Regions from separate parts of the Gordonia terrae genome, predicted to be linked through region 1. Evidence: riboswitches for the same ligand, from Rfam matches in the RefSeq annotation. Region 1 holds a riboswitch; each other region holds the start of a gene.
What was found. A riboswitch is a leader RNA that binds a small molecule or an ion and turns the genes downstream of it on or off. The one in region 1 is predicted to bind cobalamin.

Region 1 (7,380 bases):
CGCATCACTCGATGCGGAAGTCAGGGTTGGGCAGTGACAGCTACCGCCGCGTCGAAGCGACTACAGCTGCTCGGTCTCCGCGAAATCCTCACCGGAATCGGCGTCGAAGGACGCGTCTTCCGACCACGTGCCGGTGGCCGGGTCATAACCTGCGACCTGCGACGGATCGAAGCTCGCCGGGCTGTCCTTGAGCGACAGACCGAGCGCGTGCAGCTTGACCTTGACCTCGTCGATCGACTTCTGACCGAAGTTGCGGATGTCGAGCAGATCCGACTCGGTCCGGGCAACCAGCTCGCCGACGGTGTGCACACCCTCGCGCTTGAGGCAGTTGTAGGACCGGACGGTCAGCTCGAGATCCTCGATCGGCAGGCTGAACGACGCGATGTGGTCGGCCTCGGCCGGCGACGGCCCGATCTCGATGCCCTCGGCCTCGACGTTGAGTTCCCGGGCGAGCCCGAACAGCTCCACCAGGGTCTTGCCCGCCGATGCCAGCGCGTCACGCGCACTGATCGAGTTCTTGGTCTCCACATCGAGCACCAGGCGATCGAAGTCGGTGCGCTGCTCGACACGGGTTGCCTCGACCTTGTAGGTCACCTTGAGCACCGGCGAGTAGATCGAGTCGACCGGGATACGGCCGATCTCGGCACCCGACGCCTTGTTCTGCACGGCCGGAACATAGCCGCGGCCCCGCTCGACGACGAGCTCGATCTCGAGCTTGCCCTTGTCGTTCAGGGTGGCGATGTGCAGATCGGGGTTGTGCACGGTGACACCGGCCGGGGGCACGATGTCGGCGCCGGTGACGGTGCCCGGACCCTGCTTGCGCACGTACATGGTGACCGGCTCGTCCTCGTCGGAGCTGACCACGAGGCCCTTGAGGTTCAGGATGATGTCGGTGACGTCTTCCTTGACCCCGGCCACGGTGGTGAACTCGTGGAGCACGCCGTCGATACGAATGCTGGTGATGGCAGCACCCGGGATCGAGCTGAGCAGGGTACGACGCAGCGAGTTGCCGAGGGTGTAACCGAAGCCCGGCTCGAGCGGCTCGATGACGAACTTCGAACGGTCCTCGGCAAGGACTTCCTCGGTGAGGGTGGGTCGCTGTGAGATGAGCATTTCTTGGATATCTCCTTTGGCCGACCGCTATATGACGGCCTCGAGGGTGAACCGAACAGCTGCTGCTGTCGGGCGGTGTGTCTTACTTCGAGTAGAACTCGACGATGAGCTGCTCGGTGAGCGGTACGTCGATCTGAGCACGCTCGGGCACGCTGTGCACGAGGATGCGCAGGGTCGACGGCACGACCTGGAGCCAACCCGGGACCGGACGATCGCCGACGAGCTCCTTGGCGATCTGGAACGGGACGGTCTGCAGCGACTTCGGGCGGACGTCGATGATGTCGTACTGGCTGACGCGGTAGCTGGGCACGTCGACCTTCACACCGTTGACGGTGAAGTGGCCGTGGCTGACCAGCTGGCGGGCCTGGCGACGGGTCCGGGCGATGCCCGAGCGGTACACGACGTTGTCGAGACGGGTCTCGAGCAGCTTCAGCAGTTCGTCACCGGTCTTGCCGGTGCGACGGTTCGCCTCTTCGAAGTAGCGGCGGAACTGCTTCTCCATGACGCCGTAGGTGAAGCGCGCCTTCTGCTTCTCCTGCAGCTGGAGCAGGTACTCGCTCTCCTTGATCCGCGAACGGCCGTGCTGGCCGGGCGGGTAGGGGCGACGCTCGAACGCTGCGTCTCCACCGATGAGGTCGACGCGGAGACGACGGGACTTCTTTGTTGCGGGGCCGGTATAACGAGCCATGTCTTATCTCTTCCTTTCCCGCTAGACCCGGCGCCGCTTGGGCGGACGGCAACCGTTGTGCGGCTGCGGGGTCACATCGGAGATGGTGCCGACCTCGAGGCCGGCTGCCTGCAGGGAGCGGATGGCGGTCTCGCGACCCGAGCCCGGTCCCTTGACGAAGACGTCGACCTTCTTGACGCCGTGTTCCTGGGCCTTGCGCGCAGCGTTCTCGGCCGCGAGCTGAGCCGCGAACGGGGTGCTCTTGCGCGAACCCTTGAAACCGACGTGGCCCGACGATGCCCAGCTGATGATGTTGCCGCTGGGGTCGCTGATCGACACGATGGTGTTGTTGAACGTCGACTTGATGTGCGCGTGGCCGTGCGGGACGTTCTTCTTATCGCGACGGCGGGTGCCCTTCTTGGGGCCTGCGCTACGTGACTTCGGAGGCATTACTTCTTCTTCCCGGCGATGGTCTTCTTCGGGCCCTTGCGAGTGCGGGCATTGGTCTTGGTGCGCTGTCCACGCACAGGCAGGCCACGACGGTGGCGCAGACCCTGGTAGCAGCCGATCTCGATCTTGCGACGGATGTCGGCCTGCACCTCGCGACGCAGGTCACCCTCGACCTTCACCGAGGCTTCGATGTACTCACGCAGCTTCGAGACGTCTGCGTCGGTGAGATCCTTGGCTCGCAGGTCGGGGCTCAGGCCCGTTCCCTCGAGGATCTCCTTGGAGGTGGTACGCCCAACTCCATAGATGTAGGTCAGTGCGATCTCCAGCCGCTTCTCGCGGGGGAGATCCACACCAGCAACACGTGCCATGTGGCGGATTTCCTTTTCGATTCTCAGAGGTCTGCTCCCAGTCCGTCCCGCGAGCTGGTGCCGAACCGTGTGTCCGGCCTCGTGGGCTCCGGCCTCTGATCCGGAGGTAGGCGGTGACGCGTCTGTCGCCGCTGGTGTTGGGAGGTCCTTGTGTGTTCAGTTGTCGATCTTCAGTTGTTCTGACTCAAGCGACCCGGAGGGTGCGCGTGATCAGCCCTGACGCTGCTTGTGACGCAGGTTCTCGCAGATCACCATGACCCGACCGTTGCGGCGGATCACCTTGCACTTCTCGCAGATCGGCTTGACGCTCGGCTGAACCTTCACGTCAATCTCTCCTGCTCGGCTCGCCCGCGCGCACGCCGAAAGCGGCCGTGCACGTGGGTGTCGGTCTCCTCCCGAACGGATGTCCGGGAAGTCTGTCCCCGGCATCGCCGGGAAAGTCTCACTTGTAGCGGTACACGATTCGCCCACGAGCCAGGTCGTAGGGCGAGAGTTCCACGACGACCCGATCCTCGGGCAGGATGCGGATGTAGTGCTGCCGCATCTTGCCGCTGATGTGGGCGAGAACCTTGTGTCCGTTCTCCAGCTCAATACGAAACATCGCATTGGGCAGGGGTTCGATCACTCGACCCTCGACCTCGATGGCCCCGTCTTTCTTCGCCATGTCCTCCGCGATCCTGGCCGTGACCACGACATCCGGGTGATGCCGCGGCGCATCGGCCGGGTTGAATCAGTGTTTGTCCGTTAGGGTGTGGGCACCGGTCCGCGAGGACCTGCACCCGGTGTGCGCCGACCGGGCCCACGTGCTGACACGCTGATGCCCGGCACGCGATGCGCACCGACGATCCATGTTACGCGAACGAGCAGGCCAGGCCAAATGCGTGCTCAGCGCCACGGAGAGAGGCCGCACCGGATGGGCACTGTCGACGACTATCTCGACGGACTCGACCCCGCCGACCGCGAGGTGGTCGGACGCATCTACGACGTCGCCCGCACCGCGGTCCCCGACACCACTCAGGGCAAGGGCTACGGCATGCCGGCCCTGACATATCGCGGGAGCCCGCTCCTCTCGGTGATGCGCACCAAGAAGCACATCGGTCTGTACCCGTTCAGCCCGGAGGCGGTCGACGCCGGGCGGCCGTTCCTCGACGGTTTCGACGTGGAGAAGGGCACCGTTCGGTTTCAGCCGGGGACTCCTCCTTCCGACGATGCGATCCGCGCGATGATGTCGTTTCGGCGCGATCAGATCGACGGCTGACCGCCCGAACGTCGAACTACCGGTGTTCAGCGGGTCGACTTTGCTGGGCTAGGGTCGATGACGCATGTGGTTCGCCGCGTCGGGGGTCGTTTCAGCTCTCCGTCCGCGGCGTCGAGTCGCCGGCATCACGCCGGCGGACGAGAGGGAATCCGGTTCGAATCCGGAGCTGTCCCCGCAGCGGTATGCCGTAACGACCACCGTCATCAGCACTGAGCTCCGGCTTGGGAAGCGACGGTCAGTAGGAACTTCGATCAGAGGGATCTCGATCGAGAGCGACGGTGAGCCCGAAGACCTGCCAGGTGTACCGGACGCGCCGCGTCCGGTGGCTCGCCGCCTCGAGGATTGGGCGCAGGTCGAACCGGCGATCGTCGCGTGCCCCCTGCCGGGCGTGACGTGGGTCCGATCGATCTCCCCTGCTGGGCGGTGAACCATCCACCGTCAGTAGGAGAAGTCGACGTCCATGTCCGACACCGTCCGCCGCAGCTCCGCGGCACCGTTCACCACCACCGTCCTCGGCACCGCACGCATCGGCCCCCGGCGCGAACTGAAGAGGGCCGTCGAAAGCTATTGGTCCGGCCGCATCGACCGGACCGAGCTCGCCACGGTCGCGCAGCGCCTACGCAGCGAGCAGTGGGCCGAGCTCACCGAGGCCGGCCACGACTCCGTCCCGGTCAACACGTTCTCGTACTACGACCAGGTGCTCGACACCACGGTCCTCCTCGACGCACTGCCGCCGAGGTTCGCCGAGATCGACGATCGGCTCGATCGCTACTTCGCGGCGGCCCGCGGAACCGCCGAGGTGACCCCACTCGAGATGACCAAATGGTTCGACACCAATTACCACTACCTGGTCCCCGAGATCGGCCCGTCGACCACGTTCCGGTTGAATCCGGCGAAGGTGCTGGCCGAGGTCGCCGAAGCCGGGGAACTGGGTCTCCCGGCCCGCCCGGTGATCGTCGGCCCGGTGACGTTCCTGGCGCTGTCGAAGGCGGTCGACGGGGCGGGCGCTCCGCTCGATCGCCTCGACGAGTTGGTGCCCCTGTACCGAGACCTCCTGACGCGGTTGGCTGACGCCGGCGTCGAGTGGGTTCAGCTGGACGAACCCGTCCTGGTGACCGATGCCGCCGCGGGCCTGGGTCCGCGGACCGAATCGGTGTACAACGCCCTGGGCTCCCACGAGCGCCGTCCGGCCATCGCGGTGGCGACGTACTTCGGTGACGCCGGTGATCGGTTGGCACACTTGGCCCGGACGCCGATCGAGGCCATCGCGGTCGACCTCGTCGACGGCTCGGTCGAGACGGTGGCCGGCACCCCCGGCCTGGCCGACAAGCTGCTGATCGCCGGCGTGGTGGACGGCCGCAACGTGTGGCGCACCGACCTGGACCAGGCCGCGGCGACGCTGGCCACCGTGCTCGGTTCCGCCCGTTCCATCGCCGTCTCGACGTCGTGCTCGACCCTGCATGTCCCCTACACCGTGGACGCGGAGGACGAGCTCGACACCAACCTTCGCGGTTGGCTCGCGTTCGCGGCCGAGAAATTCCTCGAGGTGGCGGTGTTGTCGTCGGCGTTGCGCGAAGGCCACGCCGCGCAGGCCGCCGCCTTCGCCGAGAGCTCGACGGCACTGGCCAGCCGTGCCACCGACCCTCGTTTGCACAACGCCGACGTCCGCGCACGCCTGGACGCCGTCACCGATGCCGACGCGACGCGCGGCCCGGCCGATGATCGCCTCGCCGCCCAGCAGGAGCGGCTGGGACTGCCCCCGCTGCCGACCACCACGATCGGTTCCTATCCGCAGACCTCTGCGATCCGACTGGCGCGGGCCGCGCTGCGATCGGGCGAGATCGACCGCACCGAGTACGAGGACCGGATGAAAGCGGAGATCGCGGACGTCGTGGCGCTGCAGGAATCGGTCGGCCTCGATGTGCTCGTCCACGGGGAACCCGAGCGCAATGACATGGTGCAGTACTTCGCCGAGCAGTTCGAGGGATATTTCGCGACGGCGAACGGTTGGGTGCAGTCCTACGGCTCGCGGTGCGTGCGGCCACCGATCCTGTTCGGCGATGTGAGCCGGCCGAAGCAGATGACAGTCGACTGGATCACCTACGCGCAGACGCTGACCAGCAAGCCGGTCAAGGGCATGCTGACCGGCCCGGTGACGATTCTTGCCTGGTCTTTCGTTCGCAACGACCAGCCGCTGTCGGCGTCTGCCGATCAGATCGCGCTCGCCATCCGCGACGAGACCGTCGACCTCGAGAGGGCAGGGGTCGGGATCATCCAGGTCGACGAACCCGCTCTGCGCGAGTTGCTGCCGTTGCGTGACGCGGACAAGCCCGGGTACCTGGCGTGGGCCGTTCGGGCGTTCCGCATCGCGACCTCCGGGGTCCGCGACGATACACAGATCCACACGCACCTCTGCTATTCGGAATTCGGCGAGGTCATCGGAGCGATCGCCGACCTCGACGCCGACGTCACCTCGATCGAGGCGGCGCGGTCGCACATGGAGGTGCTCGACGACCTCGACGAGGCCGGCTTCCGTAACGCGGTGGGCCCGGGTGTGTACGACATCCACTCACCGCGCGTGCCCGACCAGGACGAGATCTTCTCGGCCCTGTCGTCGGCGCTGTCGAGCGTCGGCGCTTCCCGTCTGTGGGTCAACCCGGATTGCGGGCTGAAGACCCGCGGGACCCCGGAGGTGGTGGACTCGCTCACCAACATGGTGGCCGCGGCAACACGACTGCGCGAGACGATCCCGCTGTCCGGCTAGGCAGTCAACCGGCTCGACAAATGACCCCGGCCGTCGCACTCTCCCGTGAGTGCGACGGCCGCGGTCTGCAATACCGACTGCTTGTTGTGCGTCAACCGATCTCGACGAGCAGATCGCCAGGAGCGACCTGCGTGACCGAGTCGATCGCCAGCCGCGCGATCTTGCCGCCGACAGGCGCGGTGATCGTGGCCTCCATCTTCATGGCCTCGATGGTGCCGACGGCCGCACCGGCGGCGACCTCGTCGCCGACACCGACACTCAGCGAGACGACCCCGGCGAACGGTGCGCCGACGTGACGGGGATTGGACCGGTCCACCTTCTCCGCAACGGCCACCTCGGCGTCGACCGACCGGTCACGCACCTGCACCGGCCGCAGCTGTCCGTTGAGGATGCACATGACGGTGCGCATGCCCTTGTCGTCGGGCTCACTGATCGCCTCGAGTCCGATGAGCAACTCCACACCCGGTTCGAGCTCGACGCGGTGCTCCTCGCCGTACCGCAACCCGTAGAAGAACTGGTTCGCCGACAGTCGTGAGGTGTCGCCGTAGGTTTCTTGATGGTCGTCGAACTCCTCTGTGGGGCCGGGGAACAGGAGCCGGTTGAGGGTGTGCTGCCGCTTCGGTCCTGGCGTGTCCAGTGCCACCGAGTCCTCGGCCGACAGGCCCTCGGTCGACGCCGCGTCGGGACGGCCCTCGAGCGCCACGGTGCGGAGCGGCTCCGGCCACCCGCCGGCCGGGTCGCCGAGCTCGCCGCGCAGGAA
Region 2 (7,380 bases), 2.7 Mb from region 1:
AGATACCAGCTCGAGCATCCGCCCGAATTCCATACGGTGCGTTCGAGTTCGGGATCGAGGTCGGCGTTGTACCGGTCCTGGGCGGTGTCGGTGACCTCGAAGGTCGAACGGCCGCTGCGGGACAGCTCGGAGAGTGCCTTGCTCATGTAGTACGCCTGCGGTTCCAGCATGAGCACGATCGAGCTGTGACCCAGATTGGTGTTGGGGCCGTACAGGAAGAACAGGTTGGGGAAGCCGTGGATCTCGACGCCGCGGTAGGCGCGCGGCGATCCCGCCCACGCCTGGGCCAGGGTGCGCCCGTCGCGTCCGGTGATCGCCGACGCGATCGGCGGTTCGGTGGGTGTGAACCCGGTCGCGAACACGACCGTGTCGACCTCGTGTTCGCGGCCCTGGTCGTCGACGGCGCCGCGTGCGGTGAGGCGGGTGATCGCGCCGGTCACCGTTGCATTGTCGCGCTGCAATGCGGGGAACCATTTGTTGGTCAACAGCATCCGCTTGCAACCGATGGTGTAGTCGGGGGTGAGCCGACGGCGCAGGTCGCCGTCACGGACCTGGATCCGCAGCTGCGCCAGCGCGATGGTCTTGGCGATCGGGAGCAGTTTGGGGTTGCGGGCCATCATCAGGACGTAGGCCTCGCGATAGGTCCACACCATCCGCCGGACGAGCCGGTGGACACCGGGGACGCGGCGATAGAGTGCGCGTTCGAGGGAGCCGATGGTGCGGTCCAGACGCGGCACGACCCAAGCGGGAGTGCGCTGGAAGACCGTGAGATGTCCGACCTCGTCAACGATCTCGGGCACGATCTGGATCGCCGACGCGCCGGTGCCGACGATCGCGACGCGACGTCCGCGGAGGTCGTGGGAGTGGTCCCACTGAGCGGAGTGGAACACGGTGCCGGTGAACTCATCGGCGCCGGCGACCGGTGGCAGACCCGGCTCGGACAGCGCTCCCGGCGCCGCGACCAGGTAGCGGCAGCGGATCTCGCCATCCGTTGTGACCACGATCCATTCCTGCGCCGCGCCGTCCCAGTGAGCCGATGTGAGTGCACAGTTGTAACGGATCTGGTCGGCGAAATCGGCTGCGACCGAACGCAGATACTGGTGGATCTCGTGGCGGCGACCGTAGGTGTTGGACCAGTCCGGGTTGGGGGCGAAGGACAGGGAGTACAGCGACGTCGGGACGTCGCAGGCCGCGCCCGGGTAGTCGTTCTCGCGCCAGACCCCACCCGCGCCGTCGCCACGTTCGATGGCCAGCGTCTGCAGCTGCGGATGATCCGTGCGAAGACGATGCAGGGCGGCGAGACCGCCGAACCCGACGCCGACGACGAGGACGTCCACGCGCCGGGGCAGCGTGTTCTGCTGCGGGAGAGTCGGACTGGGTTCAGTCATGGGTCAGGAGTTCCTTCCATACGGGCAGGAGGTGGTCGAGCAGCGCGCGGTCGGCGTCGGGTGAGCGCAGGATGCGCGACACCGCCAATCCGCGTGCGAGTTCGATGGAGAGTTCGAGTTCCGCGGCGGTGTACCGGTCACCGAACAACTCGGCACAACCGACGGCGAGTGCGTCGGACACCTGCTGTTCCAGCGGGATGATCGCGGTTCGCAATCCGACGTCGCAGCGGGCGGCGACCCACAGCTCGAGAGCGGCGTCGAACAGCGGGCCGCTGAACGCCTCGATGAGTATCTCGAGTCCCTCGTGACCCGTCCGGGGCCGCGACAGGATCTCTGCCAGCCGACGCTCGACCAGGTGTCCGACCGCGGCGACCACCAGTGATTCCCGGGTGGGGAAGTGATGCAGGAGAGCGCCGCGGGAGATACCTGCCCGGCGGTTGACCTCCTGCGTCGTGGTGGCGGCGTAGCCGACGTCGACCAGGGCGTCGACGGTCGCGTCGAGGATGAGCGCACGCGTGGTCGCGGTGCGTTCGGCCTGCGTGCGTCGGCGCGGGGCTCGGGTGGGCTCGGTCACATCGACGACGATAGCACAAACAGTCCGGACTGCTTGTAAGTTCCGGAGATCATCCACCGCACGCCGCATGCGATGTCGTGATTGGCCACTCCGTACGATGACCGGGACGCAAGGGAACCCGGTGCGAATCCGGGGCTGTCCCGCAACTGTGACCCGACCTCGATCGGGAAGCCAGATCGCTTGCGTCTTCGCGACCCACGAGGATGGACATGAAAAATTCAAGATCGACAGCTGCGCACGCAGCTCCCGAATTGACCCGACGCCGGCTGCTACGCGGAGCCGGTGGGATCGCCGGCCTCGCCGGTCTCGGCGCGGTGGGCCTGCTCGCCGGTTGTGCCGACCGGCCGAGCCCGGCAGGCGCTCCGAGCGGCGGTACCCCGGTCCCCGGCGGCACGTTGCGCGTCGTCTTCGCGGGCACCTCGGCGACCGCCGATGTCCTCGACCCGCACGTCGTCGGCCACTCGGCGGGTGGCGCACTGTCCAAGGCGGTGTGGGATCACCTCGTCGACTACAACAACGACCTCACCCTCGACTATCGGCTCGCCGAGTCGCTGGAACCCAACGCCGACGGCTCGCAGTGGCGGATGGCGCTGCGCCGGGGCGTCGAGTTCAGTGACGGTTCGCCGTTCACGTCTCGCGATGTCATGTGGAGTCTCGAGCGCATGCTCGACGAGGAGAAACCGTCGGCCGGTGACCTCGACATCATCGACCTGTCCCGCACCAGGCCCGACGGCGATCACGCCGTCGTGGTGTCGATGAGAGAACCCGTCGCCGACTTCGGTTCGGTGCTCGCCGGTTGGTACGTCTACGTGATCAAGGACGGTACGACGGAATTCACGCCGTCGTCGCTTCCCGTGGGGACCGGCCCGTTCGTTCTGGAGTCGTGGTCGCCGGGCGACCGGTCGGTGTTGACCCGCAACGAGAACCACTGGGATCAGCGGCCCCACCTCGACGGGCTGGAGATCCTCCAGGTCGCCGAAGCCGACGCCAGATTCAACGCGTTCGGCTCGCAGGAGGCCGACGTCGTCTACGAACTCTCGCCGGCGCAGGGCAACATCCTGCGATCGCAGTCCGACGTCTACCTCGTGACGCCGCCGGTGGGCACGATGAGCTCGTTCACGATGCGTACCGACCTCGCGCCGTTCGACGATCCGCGAGTACGGGAGGCCCTCAAGCTGTCGGTGGACCGGCAGGCGATGGTCGACAAGGTGTATTACGGGTTCGCCGAGGTCGGCAACGACCTGTACGGCAAGGGCGCACCGTTCTACGCCGACATGCCGCAACGCGCGTACGACCCGGAACGGGCTCGCCGCCTGCTCCGAGAGGCGGGCAAGGAGAACCTCGTCGTCACCCTGCACACCGCGGACGTCAGTCCCGGCCAGTTGGCCTCGGCGACCCTCTTCGCCGAGCAGGCCAAGGCCGCCGGGATCACCGTCAACCTCGCTGTCGAGCCGGGCGACACCTACTTCTCCCAGGTCGTCGGGTCAAAGCCCCTCACCCAGTCCGGTTGGTGGAACTACAGTCTGGACTACTTCTACGGGCAGACCCTCACCTCGGACGCCCCGGCCAACGCGACCGCCTGGCGTCGTCCTGCGTGGGATGCCACCTTCGCCCAGGCTCGCGCCGAGATGGACCCGGCTCGCCGTGGTGAGTTGTACCGGGAACTGCAGGACGAACTCTGGAACGACAGCGGTTACCTCATCCACAGTTTCGCCCTGCAGCCGACGGGCGTCCGCAACACCGTGCAGGGCATCACCGACGGGGTGCCCGGCACCGGGCAGTGGGCCTCCTTCACGGGCACCTGGCTCCAGCAGCGCTAGGGGACTCGTCGTGTTGCGGTATGTCGCGGGCCGGTTGGCCGGGGCGTTGGCCGTGCTCGCTGTCGTTGCGGTGTCGATCTTCGTGCTCTTCGAACTGCTCCCGGGTGATGCCGCCACGACCCGGTTGTCGAGAGGAGCCGCGGGCCAACCGGATCCGGCTCAGGTGGCCGCTCTGCGCGCGGAACTGGGACTCGATCGTCCGGCAGTCGTACGGTTCCTCGACTGGGCAGGCGGTTTCCTCACCGGGGACCTCGGCGTGTCGCAACTCTCGGGCCGTCCGGTCGCCGAGATCCTCGACGGGCGACTCGCGAACTCGGTGATCCTCGCGATCGTCACCGTCGTCGTCCTGGTCCCGGCGGCGCTGGCGATCGGCGTCGCCGCCGGCGCACGGCCGGGTTCGCGCTGGGACCGGTTGCTCAGTACTGCGGCGCTCGCGGCGGAATCCGTCCCCGCGTTCGTGGTCGGTGTCGTACTGATTGCCTGGGTGGCGATCGGGATGGGGGTGCTGCCCGCGGTGTCGCTCGTACCGACGGGCACATCGGCGCTCGACCGTCCGGAGGTGCTGGTGCTACCGGTGCTGTGCCTGCTCATCGGGCTGGCACCGCATCCGGTGCGACTCGTCCGCGCCCGGATGACGGAAGCGATGCGCGCGCCGTACATCTCGGCGGCGCGGGCGAACGGGGTCGGCGAATTCCGGCTCGTCGTGCGTCATGCGGCGCCCAACGCGATCTCCGCGTCGGTGCAACCGCTGGCGGGAGCCGTCGTCGGGCTCGTCGGCGGTATCGCGGTCATCGAAGTCGTGTTCGCGTATCCGGGTGTGGCGCACGAACTCCTGCGGGCCATCTCCGGACGCGATCTGATCTTCGTGCAGTCGGTGGCGGTGCTGTTGGCCGCGTACGGGCTGCTCGTGTATCTCCTCGCCGACCTCGTGGCGCTCGGCTCGTCGCCGGCCGCACGGGGTGTCATCGGACGCAGCCGGTCATGAGCACGCGCTGTCGACGGCTCGTCGGCCCCGCTGCGGTGTTGGGCGTCCTCGTGATCGTCATTGTCCTCGGGCCGTTCGTCGCACCGTTCTCGCCGACCGCGATCGCCTCGGTGCCGTTCGAGACACCGTCGTCGAACCATTGGCTCGGAACCGATTTCGTCGGACGCGACGTCCTGTCACGCGTTCTACACGGTGGTCACCGGCTAATACTGATGACCGCGGTCGCGCTGTCGGTGTCGTACGTCGTCGGCGTTCTCCTCGGAGTCACCGCGGGAATGTCACGCCGGCTCGACGGCTGGGTGATGCGCCCGGTCGACGCGATCACCGTCCTGCCATGGTTTCTCCTGCTCGTGGTCATCGCGACGACGATGGGGAAGGGCCCGGTCGCGGTGTGCCTCACCGTCGGAGTCGCGACGGTGCCATGGGTGGCGAAGATCGTGCGGACGGCGACGATCGAACTCATGGACGCGGGTTTCGTCGAAGCCGCGATCGCCCGCGGCGAGACACTGCGATGGATCGCGGTGGCCCAGGTACTGCCGAACCTGCGGCCGGTGTTGCTGGCCGACGCCGGGATACGGGTCTCGGGAACCATCGCGCTCGTCACCGCGGGCAGCTTCCTCGGTCTCGGAGTGACTCAGCCACAGCCGGACTGGGCGTTGATGGTCACCGAGAACAAGGGCGGGATGGCGTTGACCCCCTGGCCGGTCGTCGTGCCTGCCGTATGCATCGCAGCGCTGGTCGTGGCGGTGAACCTGCTCGTCGACCGGTTGTCCGAACCCCCCGAGCCCTCACCTCGTGGTCCGCGACAACGTGTCCGGCGGCCGCTGGGCCGTCCGGATGCCACGGCCGGGAACCCGATATCGGTGTCGGGGCTCACGGTGGCGGCACCTGATGGCACCCCGCTCGTCGCGATCGACGCTCTCGAGGTCCGCCGTGGCGAGACCCTGGCCGTCGTCGGACCCTCCGGTGCCGGAAAGACCACGACGGCACTCGCTCTCGTCGACGCGCTGCCACCCGGATTCGTCACCGCCGGGACCGTGCGTGTGCAGGCTCCCGCCGACGGCGGTCGACGGCTCGGATACGTACCGCAGGACCCCGGTACCTCGCTCAACCCGTCCATGCGGATCGGTTCGGCCCTCCGAGAAGTCCGACGCGCCCACCGGTCGCGTCGTGCCCGGGACATCGAGATCCTGCTCGCCGAACTCGGATTGCCGACGGACCGCGAGTTCCTCCGCAGGTATCCGGCGCAGCTGTCCGGCGGCCAGCAACAACGGGTTCTGCTCGCGATCGCCCTCCTCGGCTCCCCGGGCGTGCTCGTCCTCGACGAGCCGACGAGCGGTCTGGACGCGGCCACGGCGGACGAACTGGTCGGGGTGTTGGACCGTCTCCGCAGTGGACGCACGGTCATCGTCATCACCCATGACCTGCACCGTATCTCGCGTATCGTCGATCGAGTCGTGATGCTCGACGGCGGGCGGATCACCGGCGAGTACCAGGCCGACGAGTTGCCTGCATCGCATGTTCCGGCGGCGGTGGCGCCCGCGGCCCGATTCGTCGACGACGCCGGCCCACGCGTCGTCGTGCGCGGCGTCACGGCAGACCATGGCCGCGCCACCGTGCTGCACGACGTCTCGTTCGAGATCGGGCGGGGCGAGTGTCTGGCGATCGTCGGACGTTCGGGCGCCGGAAAGTCGACGCTCGCGCGGTGTCTGGCGGGTTTGCATCCCCCGACCGACGGTGAGCTGCTGCTCGACGGCGCGCGCCTGGCGTCGACCGCCCGTGACCGCAGCATCGATCAGCGGCGCGCGATCAGCATGGTCTACCAGAATCCGCGACGCAGCCTGGACCCCCGGCGGACGGTCGGCCGGGAACTGCGCCGGGTACTCCGGGTGTTGCGCGGACTCGACGGCGTTGCCGCGGACCGCGAGATCGCGTCATTGCTGGCGGCGGTCCACCTCGGCCCGGAGATGCTCGATCGCCGCCCCGGCGAGTTGTCCGGCGGCCAGATCCAGCGCGTGGCGATCGCACGGGCACTCGCCGGCGGTCCGGACGTCCTGATCTGCGATGAGATCACGTCGTCGCTGGACGAGGTGGCCGCGGATGCGGTCCTGAGGATCCTCGAGGAACTCCGGGCGACGGGAACCTCGATGCTGCTGATCTCCCACGATGCGCAGACCGTGCGGCGGATGGCCGATCAGGTCCGGACGATGATCGACGGCCGCGTAAGTTGGACGTCATGCGATTCGGACTCTTCATTCCGCAGGGCTGGCGTCTAGATCTCGTGGGTGTGGACCCCGCGGACCAGTGGGGGGTGATGTCCTCGGTCGCCGACCGCGCCGAGTCGGGCGGATGGGACTCGGTCTGGGTCTACGACCACTTTCACACCGTGCCGCTGCCGACGGACGAGGCCACCCACGAGGCCTGGACCCTGGTGGCCGCACTGGCCGCCACCACCAGTCGCGTGGAGATCGGCCAGATGTGCACCGCGATGAGTTACCGCAACCCGATGTACCTGGCCAAGGTCGCCGCCACCGCCGACCTGATCTCCGGCGGTCGCGTGCAGATGGGCATCGGCGGCGGTTGGTACGAACACGAATGGCGCGCATACGGATA
Region 3 (7,380 bases), 2.8 Mb from region 1:
AGTCACGTTCGGCGGCGACGGCCTCCGCACGAGCCGCGTCCCGCGCCTCGGTGAGACGTTTGCCGATGCGTTCGGCGAACGCCGACTGGAAGTTGAGCCGCGCGGTGATCGGCGACAGCGGTTTCTCCTCTATCACCCGTCGGGCACGCCACCCGCTCCCCCGGGTGACGACCCGCGCGAACGTCTCTCCCTTGTAGGCCCCCGACCGCAGGTAGGCGTCACTGGCCGCGACCATCTGCACGATCAGCGAGGTGTAGAGCGCCTCGCACGCGTCGATGTCGGCTTCGTAGCCGTAGGCGAGGACGAACGTCGAGTTGCTCGCCACGTCGACGGTCACATCGTTGGCGGCCGTGATCGCCACGAACAGCTGCACGTAGGTGCGCAATCCACGCTTGCCGGGTTCACCGATGGCGATCTGGCGGCTGATCGGCGTGACCTTCTTACGCGCGGCCGGATCGTGGGCGCGGGCCACGGCCAGGTCTATCGACGATGCCGTGGCGAGCCGTTGGGCCGCCTGCATGAAGGTCTCGGCCTCGTGCTCGTTGTCGGTGTTCTCCGCCTGACGGAGAAGGGCGGAGATCCGGGTGAGCAGCTTGTCGTCGCGCATATGTTTCAGACTATCCAGCGGCCCGATCGGTTCCATCGGACCGCGAATTGCCTCGAGACGACGTCTCGGCGACGCGCAAGAGCAGGGCGCAGGCGGCGATCAGGACCCCGACCCACAGCCCGGCGACACCCCAGTGTCGTTCGGCGAATCCACCGCACACCGCGCCGAGCACGAACACCGGCCACATCCAGAACACCTCGAGCCACGCCCACGGCCGGTCGGTGCCCAGCGACGCGACCAGTTGTTGCGCGGACTTCACCAGCGTGCCGGTGACATAGGTCAGTCCGCCCTGCACGGTCGACGTGTGCGACAGCGCCGAGTTGATCGCACCGGTGGCCACCGCGACGACGATCATCCCGGCGGTCGGCGACGCGGTGAGTGCGACGACGGTGCCGGCGAGAAGCGCGCCGGTCACCGCCCCGAGAATCCACACCGGAGCGTGGTTCCCGCCCCAGCGGCTGATCGCCGCACCCCCGGCAGCACCACTGAAGAACGCGACCACGAGTCCGGCGACGAGAGCGATGGTCGACCACCGGCCCGCCGCGGCCGAGGCACCCATGATGGTGGAGTTGCCCGACATGAAGGCGACGAAGCTGCCCTTGAGCACGAAGAACGCGATGGCGTCGATCAAGCCGGCCACGAACAGCAGCGCGGCCGCGATCGCGATGTCCGGGTGTGCGCTGCTCAGAAACCTGTCGAGTCGGGCCGCCATGAGCACGAATCTAACGCCTGCATGTCCGGCGGCAGGCGCACGCCGACCGCGACGTCGTCAGGCTCTGGTCGCGCTCAGCGCTTCTCGCAGGCGATACCGTCCTTGTCGCGGTCGCTCTCGGTGTTCGCGTCGTACAGGTCGTCGTCGACGGTGAAGTTCGTGACCGGCGTACCCGACGTGGAGTCGACGGCGCCCGTCTGGCCGACACCGTGCGGATAGTCGGCGTTGAGTTCTGAGCAGTTGGCGTAATCGGTTGCCGCCGAGGCGGGCGCCGCCACCATCAGCGGAGCGACCGTCATGGACGCCGCGGCCAGGAATCCGAGAACCATCTTTCGCGAGCAACGCATCGTGCTTGACCTTCTTCTGTGTGTCCCCCGACACCTCATCGTGACGAGGTGACATTACGGAGTCAGGTCGTCGAACAGCGCGCGCATCGCGAAGATTGGTCCGGCCGACGGACACGTCGGGCGAGATCACCCTGTCATTTGACAATGCGTATTGGTACAGTCCGCCCAGGCCACACACCGACAGCGGGGGAACGATGATCAGGAACGACGTCGAGTTCGACTCGTCCGGGACGACATGCCGGGCCTGGTGGTACCGGCCCGAGGGAACCACACCGGCGCCGGTCATCGTGATGGCACACGGGCTCGGTGCGGTCCGGCGGATGCGACTCGACGCGTTCGCCGAGCGCTTCACCGCGGCGGGCTACTCGTGCCTGGTGTTCGACTACCGTCACTTCGGCGACAGCGACGGCGAACCGCGACAGCTCCTGTCCATCCGGCGCCAGCTCGACGACTGGGCCGCGGCGATCGCCTTCGCACGAACTCTCGCCGGCGTCGACACCTCACGAATAGTGCTGTGGGGCACCTCCTTCGGCGGCGGACACGTGCTCGTCGCCGGCAAACGCGACGGCCGGGTGGCAGCGGTGATCTCCCAGTGCCCATTCACCAGCGGACCTGCGTCGACCGCAGCCCTGGGCGTGGTGTCCGGGGCGAAGGTGACCGTTCGGGCACTCGCGGATCTGGCCGGATCCGCACTGCGCAGGCCGCCGGTCATGGTCGGCCTGGCCGGCGAACCGGGATCGGCGGCGCTGATGACCGCACCGGACGCGGTGTCGGGATATCTCCCACTGGTTCCCGACGGTCTCGAACTGCCCAACGAGGTGGCCGCGCGGGTCGGACTGACCATTCCGTTGCACTCACCCGGCCGGGCATTGAAAGATCTCGACTGCCCGACCCTGCTGTGCGTGTGCGACGGGGACACGGTGGCACCGGCACGCTCGACGATCGCCTACGCGCGGCGCGCACCCGGAGCCCGGGTCATCCGATACCCGGTCGGGCACTTCGACATCTACATCGGCGAGGACTTCGAGAAGGTCGTCGCCGACCAGCTGCAGTTCCTGCGCACCACCGTGCCGACCTGACCCCGACTACAGCCCGAACCGGGCCTGCATCCCCCGCAGCGTCTCCGCCGACGCGAGCAGACCGGCTCGCTCCGCATCCGAGAGCGGGACGTCGAGCCGGGTCTGGGCGCCGCCGCGGTCGACGACGGTCGGCAGCGAGAGACACACTCCGTCGAGCCCTTCGATCCCGTCGGTCCGCGTCGACACCGGCAGCACCCGGTGCTCGTTGTTCAGGATCGCCTCGACGATGCGCGTCGACGCCAGACCGATCGCATAGTTCGTGGCCCCCTTGCCCTCGATGATGGTGTAGGCGGCATGCACGACCTCGTGGTGGATGCGTTCGCGTGCAACCACATTCAGCGCCGGACGACCGGGCAGCGGGGTCCACGACGTCAGCGGCACCCCACCGATCGTCGCCGAGCTCCACAGCGGGATCTCGGTGTCGCCGTGCTCGCCGGCGATGTAGGAGTGCACGCTCTGCACCGCGACACCGCAATGCTGCGCGATGAGGAAACGCAGCCGGGACGAGTCGAGCACGGTGCCCGAGCCGAAGATTCGGCTGGGCGACAATCCGCTGATCTGCTGGGCGGCGTAGGTGACGACGTCGACCGGATTGGTGACCATCACGTAGATCGCATTCGGGGCCACCTCGAGCACCCCCGGGAGGATGGCGCGCGTCAGACCGATTGTGGCCTCGGCCAATTCGAGACGGGACTGACCCGGCTTCTGCTTCGCACCGGCGGTGAAGACGACGACGTCGGCGTCCGCGCACACCGACACGTCGTCGGAGCCGATGATGTCGGCACGAGGGACGAACTCGAGGCCGTGGGACATGTCGAGCACCTCGGCGGTCACCTTCGCGGCGTTGATGTCGAGGAGCGCGATGGTCCGTGCAACACCCCGGATGAGCGAGGAGTAGGCGATCGCGGTGCCCACCGCACCCGCCCCGATGATGGCCAGCTTCGTGTCTCGTACGTCCATCGGTTCACCGTTTCCGCGTCGGGTTCATCGATCGTCGGCATCCAGCGTAGGTCCTCGCACGGCCGCTGTCCGGGGACGCACGCCGACCGCCCACCGATCCGCTGGACGGTGTTGATAGCGTGTGCGGCGAGAACGGTCACACCCGCACACGTGGGTGTCAGGGAATCCGGTGCGAATCCGGGACTGGCGCGCAGCGGTATGGGGGACGGAACCGGCACACAGCCACTGGGGCGACCCGGGAAGGCGCCGGCTCCGGACGAACCCGAGTCCGAATACCGGCCGCTCTCGCTCGAGTCCACCGTGTATCTCGCGCACAGATACCCAGACCCTAAGGCAGTACAGTCCGTGTCCCGTCGTATCGACGGCACGACCGAGATCGCCACCGCCCCGCCGGTACGGCGACTCCCGTCGACGCCGCTAGCCGCAGTTCTGCTCGTCCTCACGCTCCTCAGCATCGCCCTGGCCACCGCGTTCGGCGCCGAGACCATCCCCGTCGGCGACGTCTGGCACACCGTCGCCGGCCGCCTGACCGGCGCCGAGACCGATTCCGCGCACGCGGTGATCATCTGGGATCTCCGGCTGCCGCGGTCCGTCCTGGCCGCGCTCGTCGGTGCCGGGCTCGCACTGGCCGGCGCTCTCATGCAGGCCCTGGTCCGCAACCCCCTCGCCGAGCCGTACCTGCTCGGCGTGTCCGCCGGCGCGGCGGTCGGGGCCACCGCCGTCATGACCCTCGGCGTGCTGGCCGGCCTCGGGGTGTGGGCACTCTCCGGCGGCGCGCTCCTCGGCGCGCTCGCGGCCACCGTCACGGTGTACCTCGTCGCCCGCGCCCAGGGCGGGTTGACCGCGCTGCGACTCATCCTGTCCGGCGTCGTGTTGTCCTCGGCGTTCATGGCGTTGTCGTCGCTCCTCGTGTTCACCGCCGCGGATCCCCACGCCGCCGACAACGTGATGTTCTGGATGCTCGGCAGCGTCGCCGGCGCCACCTGGGCGAAGGTGCAGATCGCCGGGGTGGTCGTGCTGGTCACCATCGTGGCGATGCTCGCCATCCACTCCTGGCTCGACGCCTACGCGGCCGGCACCGACACCGCGACGTCGCTGGGTGTACCGGTACGCGCGATGCGTAACGCGCTCTTCGGGATCCAGGGCGTCCTGGTGGGCGTGCTCGTCGCGGTGGCGGGTGGGATCGGCTTCGTCGGTCTGATCGTCCCGCACGCCGCCCGGCTGCTCGTCGGCGCCACCCACCGCGCGATGCTGCCGGTGGCGGTCTGCGGCGGCGCACTGTTCCTGGTGTGGGTCGACGTCATCTCGCGGGTCGCGGCCGCGCCTCGGGAGATGCCTTTGGGCATCGTCACCGGGTTGATCGGCGCGCCGATCTTCCTGTTCCTCATGGGTCGACGCCAGTATGTGTTCGGCGGCGGCTCATGACCAATCCACCACCGATCCGCTCGATGGCGTTGCGCGCGAACGCACTCGCGTGTCGACGGGGCGGCCGCGTCGTCCTGCGCGATGTCGATCTCGACGTCCCGGCGGGCACCCGACTGGCCATCGTCGGCCCCAACGGTTCCGGCAAGACCACCCTGTTGCGCACGCTGTGTGGGCTCGAACGTCCCGTCGCCGGCACCATCGACGTGGGTGGCGAGGACCTGCATCGACTCCCGTCGCGGCAGCGGGCCCGCTCGATAGCGGTGGTGGGCCAGGAGGAACAGCCCTCGGCCGAACTGACCGTCGCCGAGGCGGTCGGCCTGGGCCGGACCCCCTACCGATCGGCCTGGTCCACCGGGGACGCCGACGACTCGACGGTGGTCGGCGCGGTGCTCGCGCAGGTCGGCCTCGACGGCTGGGGCGCCCGCTCGTGCACCCACCTGTCCGGTGGCGAGCGGCATCGCGTCGTCCTCGCCCGTGCACTCGCACAGCAGACCCCGATCCTGGTGCTCGACGAACCCACCAATCATCTGGACGCGGCCTGGCGCCTGCGGCTGATGAAGATCCTCGACGAACTCGACGCCACCGTGCTGGCAGCGATGCACGACCTCGACCTCGTCCTGCGCCACTTCGATTGTGTCGCAGTGGTGTCCGACGGCGGCGTGGTCGCCCAGGGCCGACCCGTCGACGTGCTGACGCCGGATCTGCTGGCGGCCGTCTTCGAGGTGTCCGGGACCGTTGTCACCCACCCGGCGACGGGCCTGCCACACCTCCTGCTGAACTCCCCCAACACTTCTGCTCCCCGAGCTCTGACGACAGACACCCTGTGAGAGGACATCCCTTGAGTACGCGCACCTCCCGAGTCCACCCGACCGCCGCCGTCCTGGTCGCCGCACTGACCCTTGGCGCGGTTGCCGCATGCTCGACCGACAGCACCGCGGCCACCGAAGACACTGTGACGGTGGCCAATTGCGGAGCCGACGTCGATTTCCCCCAGCCGCTCGACCGGCTGTTCGTCAACGACGGTGGCATGATCGCGATCGCCCTGGCGGCGGGCGCCCGCGACAACATGGTGGCGGTCAGTGCGCTCGCCCGCGACAAAGATGTTCTCCGGCTCGAGTACGGACCTCAGGTGGACACCCTGAACGAGGTCGCGGCCGAGCGTCCCACGCTCGAGAACATCGTCGCCGCGAAGCCCCAGGTGCTCTATGCCGGATACAACTACGGCATGAGCGAGTCCCGCGGGATCACGCCGGAGATCCTCGCATCCCACGGCATCGACGTCTACCAGCTGTCCGAGGCGTGCCGGCAGGTCGAGGGTGAGGCGCAGCGCGGCACCATGGACCCATGGGTCGCGCTCGACACCGACCTGCGCAACATCGGCACCATCACCGGCAACCCGGACCAGGGCGCCGCCGCGGCCGACGAGGTCGCCGACCGCCTCGAGAAGCTCCGCGCCGCACCGCAACCCGCCGACAAGCCCACGGTCTTCGTCTTCGACAGCGTCTCCGACACCATCTTCTCCTCCGGGTCCTACGGCGGCCCGCAGGGCATCATCGACGCCGCGGGCGCCCGCAACGCGACCGAGGACATCGACGACACGTGGACCGCCGTCAGCTGGGAACGGCTCACCACCGCGGACCCCGACGTCATCGTGTTCGTGGACTACCCCGGTCAGACGGTCGAAGAGAAGATCGCCGCGCTGCGGTCCAACCCGGCCAGCCGCAATCTCAAGGCGGTACGCGAGAACCGATTCGTGAACCTGCCGTACGCGATGTGGGTGTCGAGCCCGCTGAACATCGACGCCGCCGAGATCATGCGCAACGTCCTCGAGAACCACGGCCTCGCACCGGAATCCGGAATCACCCCGAGCCTCGACGTCGCGCAGCTGGACCTCGGGGGCAACAACTGGCTGCAGTGAGTCGCCGAACGCTCGTAGAGCACGCGGGCGGCGGCGATTGTCGTGCCGCCGCCCCTGGGGGATCCAGTGCGCCCACCGTCGAAGTTCGCAACACCTGACTGGATTCGTACCCCTACCATGAGGCACCGACAACTCTTGTCCGACGAATACCGTTGCACAACAGAGCTTTAGAGGTTGCGATGTAGCCGTGTCGGTGTACACTCGAACGTACATTCGCAGCAACGGTTCTCGGGGGGTGGCCATGTCTGACGAATCAGCCACGCCGAAACCGCGAGCCGTCGAACTCGTCACCGAGTTGCATGCGATCCTCGACGAACTGCAGACCGTGGACC
Region 4 (7,380 bases), 1.3 Mb from region 1:
TTCATCACGACGATCGCGTCCCCGGAACGGAAACGGAAGAGCAGCTCCGACGTCGACGCCGTACCCGGAACCACCGTGAGGGTCTCTTCGCCCTCGACGAGCGGGACTCCGGTGGCCGCCGACGCCGCGCTCACCGAGGTCACGCCGGGCACGATCTCGGCGTCGAAGTGCGGCGACAGCCGCTTGTGCATGTGCATGTACGAGCTGTAGAAGAGCGGATCGCCCTCGGCGAGGAGGACGACGTCACGCCCGGCCCGCAGGTGCACCGCGAGACGTTCGGCGCTCTCGGTGTAGAAGTCGTCGAGTGCGCCCTGGTAGCCGCCGGGGTGGTCAGTCGTCTCGGTGGTGACCGGGTACATCAGACGTTCCTCGGTCTGGCCCTCGCGCAGGTACGGCTCGGCGACCGACCTCGCGATGCTGTTGCCGTGGCGCGCAGAGTGATACGCGATCACATCCGCGGTGGTGATGAGGCGGGCGGCCTTGACCGTCATCAGTTCGCTGTCGCCCGGGCCGAGCCCGATGCCGTAGAGCGTGCCCTGACCCGACGTCTGTCCGGCGGCCGAGCTGTCCGAGTGCATGGGGGCCATCGTCATTCCTTCGGGGTCGCGAGCGCGTTGACCGCGGCCGCGGTGATCGCCGACCCGCCGCGCCGGCCCGTGACCGTGATGAACTCGAGGTCGTCGCGCTCGGCCAGGGCCGCGCAGGATTCGACCGCGCCGACGAAACCGACGGGTGCGCCGACGATCGCGGCGGGACGGGGCGCACCGTCGTCGATCATGTCGAGCAGCGTGAACAGTGCGGTCGGCGCGTTGCCGATCGCGACCACCGCACCTTCCAGGCGGGGCAACCAGAACTCCAGTGCGGCAGCGGTTCTCGTGGTCCCCAGCTGCTCGGCAAGAGTCGGGAGAGTGGGTTCGGACAGGTGGCAGAGCACCTCGTTGTCCGCGGGGAGGCGTTTGCGGGTGATGCCGGAGGCCACCATGTTGGCGTCGCAGAGGATCGGGGCGCCGGCCTCCAGCGCGCCGCGCGCGGCCGCCACGACACCGGGCGTCGCGATCACGTCGCGCGTCAGGTCGGTCTGGCCGCATGCATGGATCATCCGGACGACCACGGTCGCGACGTCGGGCGCGAACGCAGAGAGGTCGGACTCGGCGCGGATCGTGGCGAAGGACTGACGGTAGATCGCGGCGCCGTCTCGTAGGTACTCGGTCATGGTGCTGACGAGCCTAACGGCGCCGCCGTTCGTATCCGCCGTCGGGCGTGGCCTCCACCGAGAGGTGGGATTCGGCCGGCGATCCGCAGCCACGGGCGCAACCGACCCAGTGCTCGCGTTCGTCGACGGGGTCGCCGGCCTGCACACGGGCCATCAGGTCGTCCCGGACCGGGGCGTGGGCGGACGCGCACCCGGGCGCTCCGACGCAGCAGCTGACGGACGCCCAGGGCGACGCGGCGTCGAAGATCAGGCCCATCGGTGCGAGCACGCGGACGACCGTCTCGGCCACGCCCTCCCCTAGATCGCAGAGCAGGATCTCGCGGTCGGGCGTGAACACGATCGGCGCCTGGACCGCCGCGATGAACTCCGCCAGCCGGGCCGGCAACCGACCGAGTTCGACGACCGCGCCGAGCAGGACCGCGCCGTCGTCCTGGTCGAACCAGCCGACGATCGGCTCGCCGGGGGCGCTCGGCGTGGTGTCCGGGTCGTTGTCGATCACCGGGTCGAGACCCGACGCGACGAGGTCGGTGAGTCGACGCCGGGCGTCGGTGTCGAGGTCGCGGACCCGCCACGCGCCGGGAACGACCTGACCCAGGCCCGCTGCCACCGCGATCAGCGCGCGAACGATCGCCTCCGAACCACTCGCCGACCCGACGGCGACCCCGCCGATGCTGATGTTCGCCGCTAGTGGCGTGCGGGCCCGGATCACCGCGCACGCATCCGGGCGTCGGGCGGCGATGTCACCGCGGCCGTCGTCGATCCCGAACAGGAACCGGCCGGACAAGGAGGCCGCGGCCGGGTCGGCGCGTAGGGCGTCGTCGAGGGCGGCGGCGAGCGGACGCGCGTCGGCGATGCCGCCGATACGACCGGTCAGTGGGCTGAGCTCGATGTTGCGCACCTTGTCATGGGTGCTGCTCGGCGCGAGCCCGGCCGCGACGACCGCCTCGGCGACGGCCTCGACGTCGGTGATCCCGCGCAGCTGGAGGTTGCCGCGCACCGTCAGCTCCAGGTGTCCGTCGGCATGGTCGGCGGCCGCCCGGGCGAGCTCCTCCAGCTGATCCGGACGGATCCGCCCGCCCGGCAGCCGGACCCGGGCCAGTGCGCCGTCGGCCGCCGGATGCGTGTCGAAGACCCCAGGGCAACGGTCGGCGGCGGCCCGGGCTGGCTGGTTCATCCCACCAGCCTACGACCGGCGGGTGCGGTGGCCGTAGGCTGAACGCACCGCGAGCGGGCTGAAGCCGGTGCGATTCCGGCGCGGTCGCGCCACTGTGATCGGGGAGCCGGGATCGACCGGCCATCCGGGAGTCAGACCAGTCCCTCGCACTGCACCCGCCACCCACGGCACCGACACGCACCCGGGCGCGACAACCCGGCGAGGAGACACGATGATCCTGCTGCTCTCGACCTCGGACACCGATCTGCTCACGGCCTCGGCGGCCCATGAGGAGAACGCACCGTCGGGCAGTGCTCCGACGGAGGCGTCGGTGTCCTACCGCGGCGCAAACCCCTCTCGCATCCTGGTCGAGGACATCCCGCGACTCGCCGCCGACGCCGATCTCATCGTCGTACGCATCCTGGGCGGAGTGCGCGCGTGGGAGGACGGGCTCGCGGCGGTCGAGGCGACCGGCAAGCCCCTGGTCGTGTGCTCCGGCGAGCAGCAGCCCGACCCCGACCTGATGGCGCACTCCACCGTGCCGTCCGGTGTCGCCGCGCAGGCCCACGACTACCTCGCGGCCGGCGGCGTCGCGAACCTCGTGAACCTGCACCACTTCTTGTCCGACACCGTCCTGCTGACCGGCAACGGTTTCGAACTCCCGCAGCAGACGCCCGCGTGGGGCGTGCTGGAACGGACGCCTACTCCGCTCCCTGAGGTCCGAGGAGCGCACGCCGAGCCTTCTCCGCTCCCTGAGGTGCGAGGAGCGCAAGCGACGAGCCACGAAGGGCCCGACGCCCCCACGATCGCCGTGCTCTACTACCGCGCCCAGCACCTGGCGGGCAACACCCGCTACATCGCCGCGCTCTGCGACGCCATCGAGGCGAAGGGCGCGCGAGCGCTGCCGATCTTCTGCGCGTCGCTGCGGACCGCCCCCGACGACCTCCTCGAGATGCTCGGTACCGCCGACGCCCTGGTGGTCACCGTGCTCGCCGCGGGCGGCGCCACCCCGGCCACCGCGTCGGCCGGTGGCGACGACGAGGCGTGGAACATCGAACGGCTGGCCGCCCTGGACATCCCGATCCTGCAGGGTCTCTGCCTCACCGGGTCCCGCGCGGACTGGGAGGACAGCGACGACGGCCTGTCGCCGCTCGACGTCGCCACCCAGGTGGCGGTGCCCGAGTTCGACGGTCGGATCATCACCGTGCCGTTCTCCTTCAAGGAGTTCGACGACGACGGATTGCCCTGGTACCAGCCGGATCTCGAGCGCTGTGCCCGGGTGGCAGGCATCGCCACCGCGCACGCCCGGTTGCGTCGGACACCGGCCGCGGACAAGCGGATCGCGGTCATGCTGTCGGCCTACCCGACCAAGCACGCCCGGATCGGCAACGCCGTCGGACTCGACACCCCGCGCAGCCTCCTGCGCCTGCTCGATGCGATGCGCGCGGCCGGGTACGACATCGGACCGGAGTCCGGCCCGGACGCGATCCCCGGTCTCGCCGAGGACGATTCGGATGCGCTGATCCACCAGATCATCGCCACCGGCGGCCAGGATGCCGACTGGCTCACCGAGGAGACCCTCGCCGCCAACCCGATCCGCCTGTCGGCGCGCGATTACCGAGCGTGGTTCGACACCCTGCCCGAGGGACTGCGCTCGGCGGTCACCGAGCACTGGGGTCCGGCTCCGGGTGACCTGTTCGTCGACCGCACGCACAATCCCGACGGCGACATCGTCATCGCGGCACTGACCTTCGGCAACGTCGCGATCATGGTGCAGCCGCCGCGCGGCTTCGGCGAGAACCCGGTCGCGATCTACCACGACCCCGACCTCCCGCCGTCGCATCACTACCTCGCGTCGTACCGGTGGATTGCTGCGCACGACACCGGCTTCGGCGCCGACGCGATCGTGCACGTCGGCAAGCACGGCAACCTGGAATGGCTGCCCGGCAAGAATCTCGGCATGTCGGCGGACTGCGGCACCGACGCCGCCCTCGGCGACCTCCCGCTCGTCTACCCGTTCCTGGTGAACGACCCGGGGGAGGGGACGCAGGCCAAGCGACGTGCGCACGCGGTCCTCGTCGACCATCTGATCCCGCCGATGGCACGCGCCGAGTCCTACGGCGACATCGCCCGGCTGGAACAGCTTCTCGACGAGCACGCCAACATCTCCGCCCTCGACCCGGCGAAGCTGCCCGCGATCCGCCAGCAGATCTGGACACTGCTGACCGCGGCGAAGATGGATTCCGACCTCGGTCTGACCGAACGGCCCGACGAAGAGGTCTTCGACGACATGCTGCTGCACGTCGACGGCTGGCTCTGCGAGATCAAGGACGTCCAGATCCGCGACGGCCTGCACGTCCTCGGCGAGCCCCCGCGCGACGACGCCGAGGTCGACCTCGTCCTCGCCATGCTGCGCGCCCGCCAACTCTGGGGCGGCACATCGGCTCTGCCCGGCCTCCGCGAGGCTCTCGGACTCGTCGAAGACGGCTCGGCCGAGCGCGGTTCCGTCGACGCCGTAGAGGCGCAGGCCCGCGAACTCGTCGCCGCCTGCGCGAAGGACGACTGGTCGACCGAAGCAGTTGCCGGGGCCACCGCGGGACTGCCCAGCGCGGTCGGGGATGTGCTCACCTTCGCGGCGACCGAGGTCGTCCCGCGCCTGCGTCAGACGACCGGCGAGGTCCCGCGAGTGCTGCACGCACTGGACGGCGGGTTCATCCCGGCCGGGCCGAGCGGGTCACCGCTGCGCGGCCTGATCAACGTGCTGCCCACCGGACGCAACTTCTACTCCGTCGACCCGAAGGCGGTGCCCTCGCGGCTGGCGTGGGAAACCGGTCGGGCGATGGCCGACTCGCTGCTCGAGCGCTACCTGGCCGATCACGGCGCATACCCCCCGTCGGTGGGACTGTCGGTGTGGGGGACCAGCGCCATGCGCACGTCGGGTGACGATGTCGCCGAGGTGCTCGCGTTGCTCGGTGTCATGCCCGTGTGGGACGAGATGTCCCGGCGCGTCTCCTCGCTCGAGCTCATCGGGCTCGAGGAACTCGGCCGTCCCCGCATCGACGTCACCGTGCGCATCTCCGGCTTCTTCCGGGACGCGTTCCCGCACGTGGTCACGATGCTCGACGATGCGGTCGCGCTCGCCGCGGGTGCCGACGACGAAACCGACGAGCAGAACTTCGTCGCCGCCCACGTGCGTGCGGCGATGGCCGAACACGGCGACCGGCGTCGTGCCGCGATGCGCGTCTTCGGGTCCAAGCCCGGCACCTACGGCGCCGGCATCCTGCAACTCATCGACTCGCGGGACTGGCGCAGCGACGAGGACCTCGCGCGGGTCTACACCGAATGGGGCGGCTACGCCTACGGACGCGACCTCGACGGTGTGCCCGCGGTCGCCGACATGCGCTCCGCGTACAAGCGGATCGCCGTGGCGGCGAAGAACACCGACACCCGCGAGCACGACATCGCCGACTCCGACGACTACTTCCAGTACCACGGCGGCATGGTCGCGACCGTCCGCGCGTTGACCGGCTCCTCGCCCGAGGCCTACATCGGCGACAGCACCCGGCCCGACTCCGTCCGCACCCGGACGCTGTCGGAGGAGACCAGCCGGGTGTTCCGCGCCCGCGTGGTCAACCCGCGGTGGATCTCGGCGATGCAGCGCCACGGCTACAAGGGCGCCTTCGAGATGGCCGCCACGGTCGACTACCTCTTCGGCTACGACGCCACCACCGACGTCGTCGCCGACTGGATGTACGAGAAGCTCACCGAGTCCTACGTCCTCGACGAGACCAATCAGCAGTTCATGCAGCAGTCCAATCCCTGGGCGCTGCACGGCATCGCGGAACGGCTGCTCGAGGCCGTCGAACGCGACATGTGGCGCGAGCCGCCGGCCGAGCTGCTCGACGCCCTGCGCAACGTCTTCCTGCAGACCGAGGGCGACATCGAGGGCCGCGGCGAGGACTGAACCTCTCGAAACCCCCTCGGGAGAAAAATCGGGCACTCGTTCGTTACCGATGCAGACCCTGACGTCAACGGGTGCCGAAGGGCACCGAAGGACAGGTGAAGCATCATGGCTCTCCGCTGGTTCGCGGCCTACGCCGTACTGGAGATCGCCGCATTCGTCGCGATGGTCATGACCCTCGGGTTCGGCTGGGCGGTGCTGATCAGCCTCGCCGCCGTCGTCCTCGGGGTCGTGGTCCTGCGCTGGCAGGGCCGCAAGGTCTTCGGCGAGCTGCAGCGGGCGTCCCGGAACGAGGTCGACGCCCGTGCACCGCTGGCCGACACCGCGCTCGTCGCCGTGTCGACCCTGCTGCTGGTCATCCCGGGTGTCGTGTCGACCGTGGCCGGGACCCTCCTGCTGTTCCCGCCCACCCGTCGGGTGATGCGTCCGGTCGTCGTGGCCGTCGGCGCGCGCCGGGTCGCGACCGCGATGGACCGGGCCGGGGTCTACGCCACCGGCGTCTACGGCGCGGGACGTGGCGCAACCGTCGTCGAGGGCTCCGTCGTGGAATCCGACACGCCCGGGCCGGGGTCGGCCACCACGCCGTTCGGGACCCGGGGCCTCCCACAGGGCCGCTGAGCCCGTTCTGTACTGCGTCGACTGGCGACACCGCCCGGGATCCCGACGCCCGGCAACCGGACCCCTCGCCACCCTTCACCGACGGCAAGGCACACTGAACGATCGTGGCAACCCAACTGCTTCTCGGCGGCGCCGTGTACTCGCCGGCCGCCCCCGACGCGACCGCGATGGCCGTCACCGACGGAATCGTCGTCTGGGTCGGGACCGACGACGTCGGACGTGCGCTTCACCCCGACGCCGAGGTCATCGACCTGGGCGGACTCTTCGTCAGTCCGGGCTTCGTCGATTCCCATGTGCACCTGACCTCCACCGGACTCGGGCTCGATGGATTGACCCTCAACGAGGCGTCGAGCCGCACGCATTGTCTGCGGCTCGTGGAGAAGGCGGTGGCCGCCGAATCCGCGCACGAGGGAGGCGACCTCATCTGGGGTCTCG

Region 2: linked by a shared signal. The riboswitch ahead of BCM27_RS06550 (ABC transporter substrate-binding protein) and the one ahead of metE (5-methyltetrahydropteroyltriglutamate--homocysteine S-methyltransferase) in region 1 are both predicted to bind cobalamin.
Region 3: linked by a shared signal. The riboswitch ahead of BCM27_RS05960 (FecCD family ABC transporter permease) and the one ahead of metE (5-methyltetrahydropteroyltriglutamate--homocysteine S-methyltransferase) in region 1 are both predicted to bind cobalamin.
Region 4: linked by a shared signal. The riboswitch ahead of cobN (cobaltochelatase subunit CobN) and the one ahead of metE (5-methyltetrahydropteroyltriglutamate--homocysteine S-methyltransferase) in region 1 are both predicted to bind cobalamin.

The regions. Positions count from the first base shown of each region.
Region 1 covers NZ_CP016594.1:4,136,989-4,144,368, forward strand. Annotated here, with positions in the region: gene BCM27_RS18610 (DNA-directed RNA polymerase subunit alpha) at 61-1,113, opposite strand; gene rpsD (30S ribosomal protein S4) at 1,196-1,801, opposite strand; gene rpsK (30S ribosomal protein S11) at 1,823-2,230, opposite strand; gene rpsM (30S ribosomal protein S13) at 2,230-2,598, opposite strand; gene rpmJ (50S ribosomal protein L36) at 2,809-2,922, opposite strand; gene infA (translation initiation factor IF-1) at 3,041-3,262, opposite strand; gene BCM27_RS18640 (iron chaperone) at 3,512-3,856, shown strand; cobalamin riboswitch at 3,953-4,170, shown strand; gene metE (5-methyltetrahydropteroyltriglutamate--homocysteine S-methyltransferase) at 4,317-6,620, shown strand; gene BCM27_RS18650 (pyruvate carboxylase) at 6,712-7,380, opposite strand, start outside.
Region 2 covers NZ_CP016594.1:1,438,849-1,446,228, forward strand. Annotated here, with positions in the region: gene BCM27_RS06540 (flavin-containing monooxygenase) at 1-1,388, opposite strand, end outside; gene BCM27_RS06545 (TetR/AcrR family transcriptional regulator) at 1,381-1,962, opposite strand; adenosylcobalamin (AdoCbl) riboswitch at 2,068-2,149, shown strand; gene BCM27_RS06550 (ABC transporter substrate-binding protein) at 2,172-3,782, shown strand; gene BCM27_RS06555 (ABC transporter permease) at 3,793-4,767, shown strand; gene BCM27_RS06560 (ABC transporter ATP-binding protein/permease) at 4,764-7,043, shown strand; gene BCM27_RS06565 (LLM class F420-dependent oxidoreductase) at 7,004-7,380, shown strand, end outside.
Region 3 covers NZ_CP016594.1:1,301,482-1,308,861, reverse strand. Annotated here, with positions in the region: gene BCM27_RS05985 (DUF2786 domain-containing protein) at 1-607, opposite strand, end outside; gene BCM27_RS05980 (YoaK family protein) at 618-1,319, opposite strand; gene BCM27_RS05975 (excalibur calcium-binding domain-containing protein) at 1,394-1,666, opposite strand; gene BCM27_RS05970 (alpha/beta hydrolase) at 1,861-2,745, shown strand; gene BCM27_RS05965 (L-lactate dehydrogenase) at 2,752-3,705, opposite strand; cobalamin riboswitch at 3,822-4,003, shown strand; gene BCM27_RS05960 (FecCD family ABC transporter permease) at 4,051-5,130, shown strand; gene BCM27_RS05955 (ABC transporter ATP-binding protein) at 5,154-5,957, shown strand; gene BCM27_RS05950 (ABC transporter substrate-binding protein) at 5,969-7,048, shown strand; gene BCM27_RS05945 (HNH endonuclease signature motif containing protein) at 7,290-7,380, shown strand, end outside.
Region 4 covers NZ_CP016594.1:2,810,328-2,817,707, forward strand. Annotated here, with positions in the region: gene cobJ (precorrin-3B C(17)-methyltransferase) at 1-587, opposite strand, end outside; gene BCM27_RS12740 (precorrin-8X methylmutase) at 590-1,213, opposite strand; gene cobG (precorrin-3B synthase) at 1,227-2,387, opposite strand; cobalamin riboswitch at 2,391-2,526, shown strand; gene cobN (cobaltochelatase subunit CobN) at 2,599-6,330, shown strand; gene BCM27_RS12755 (FxsA family protein) at 6,436-6,945, shown strand; gene BCM27_RS12760 (amidohydrolase) at 7,050-7,380, shown strand, end outside.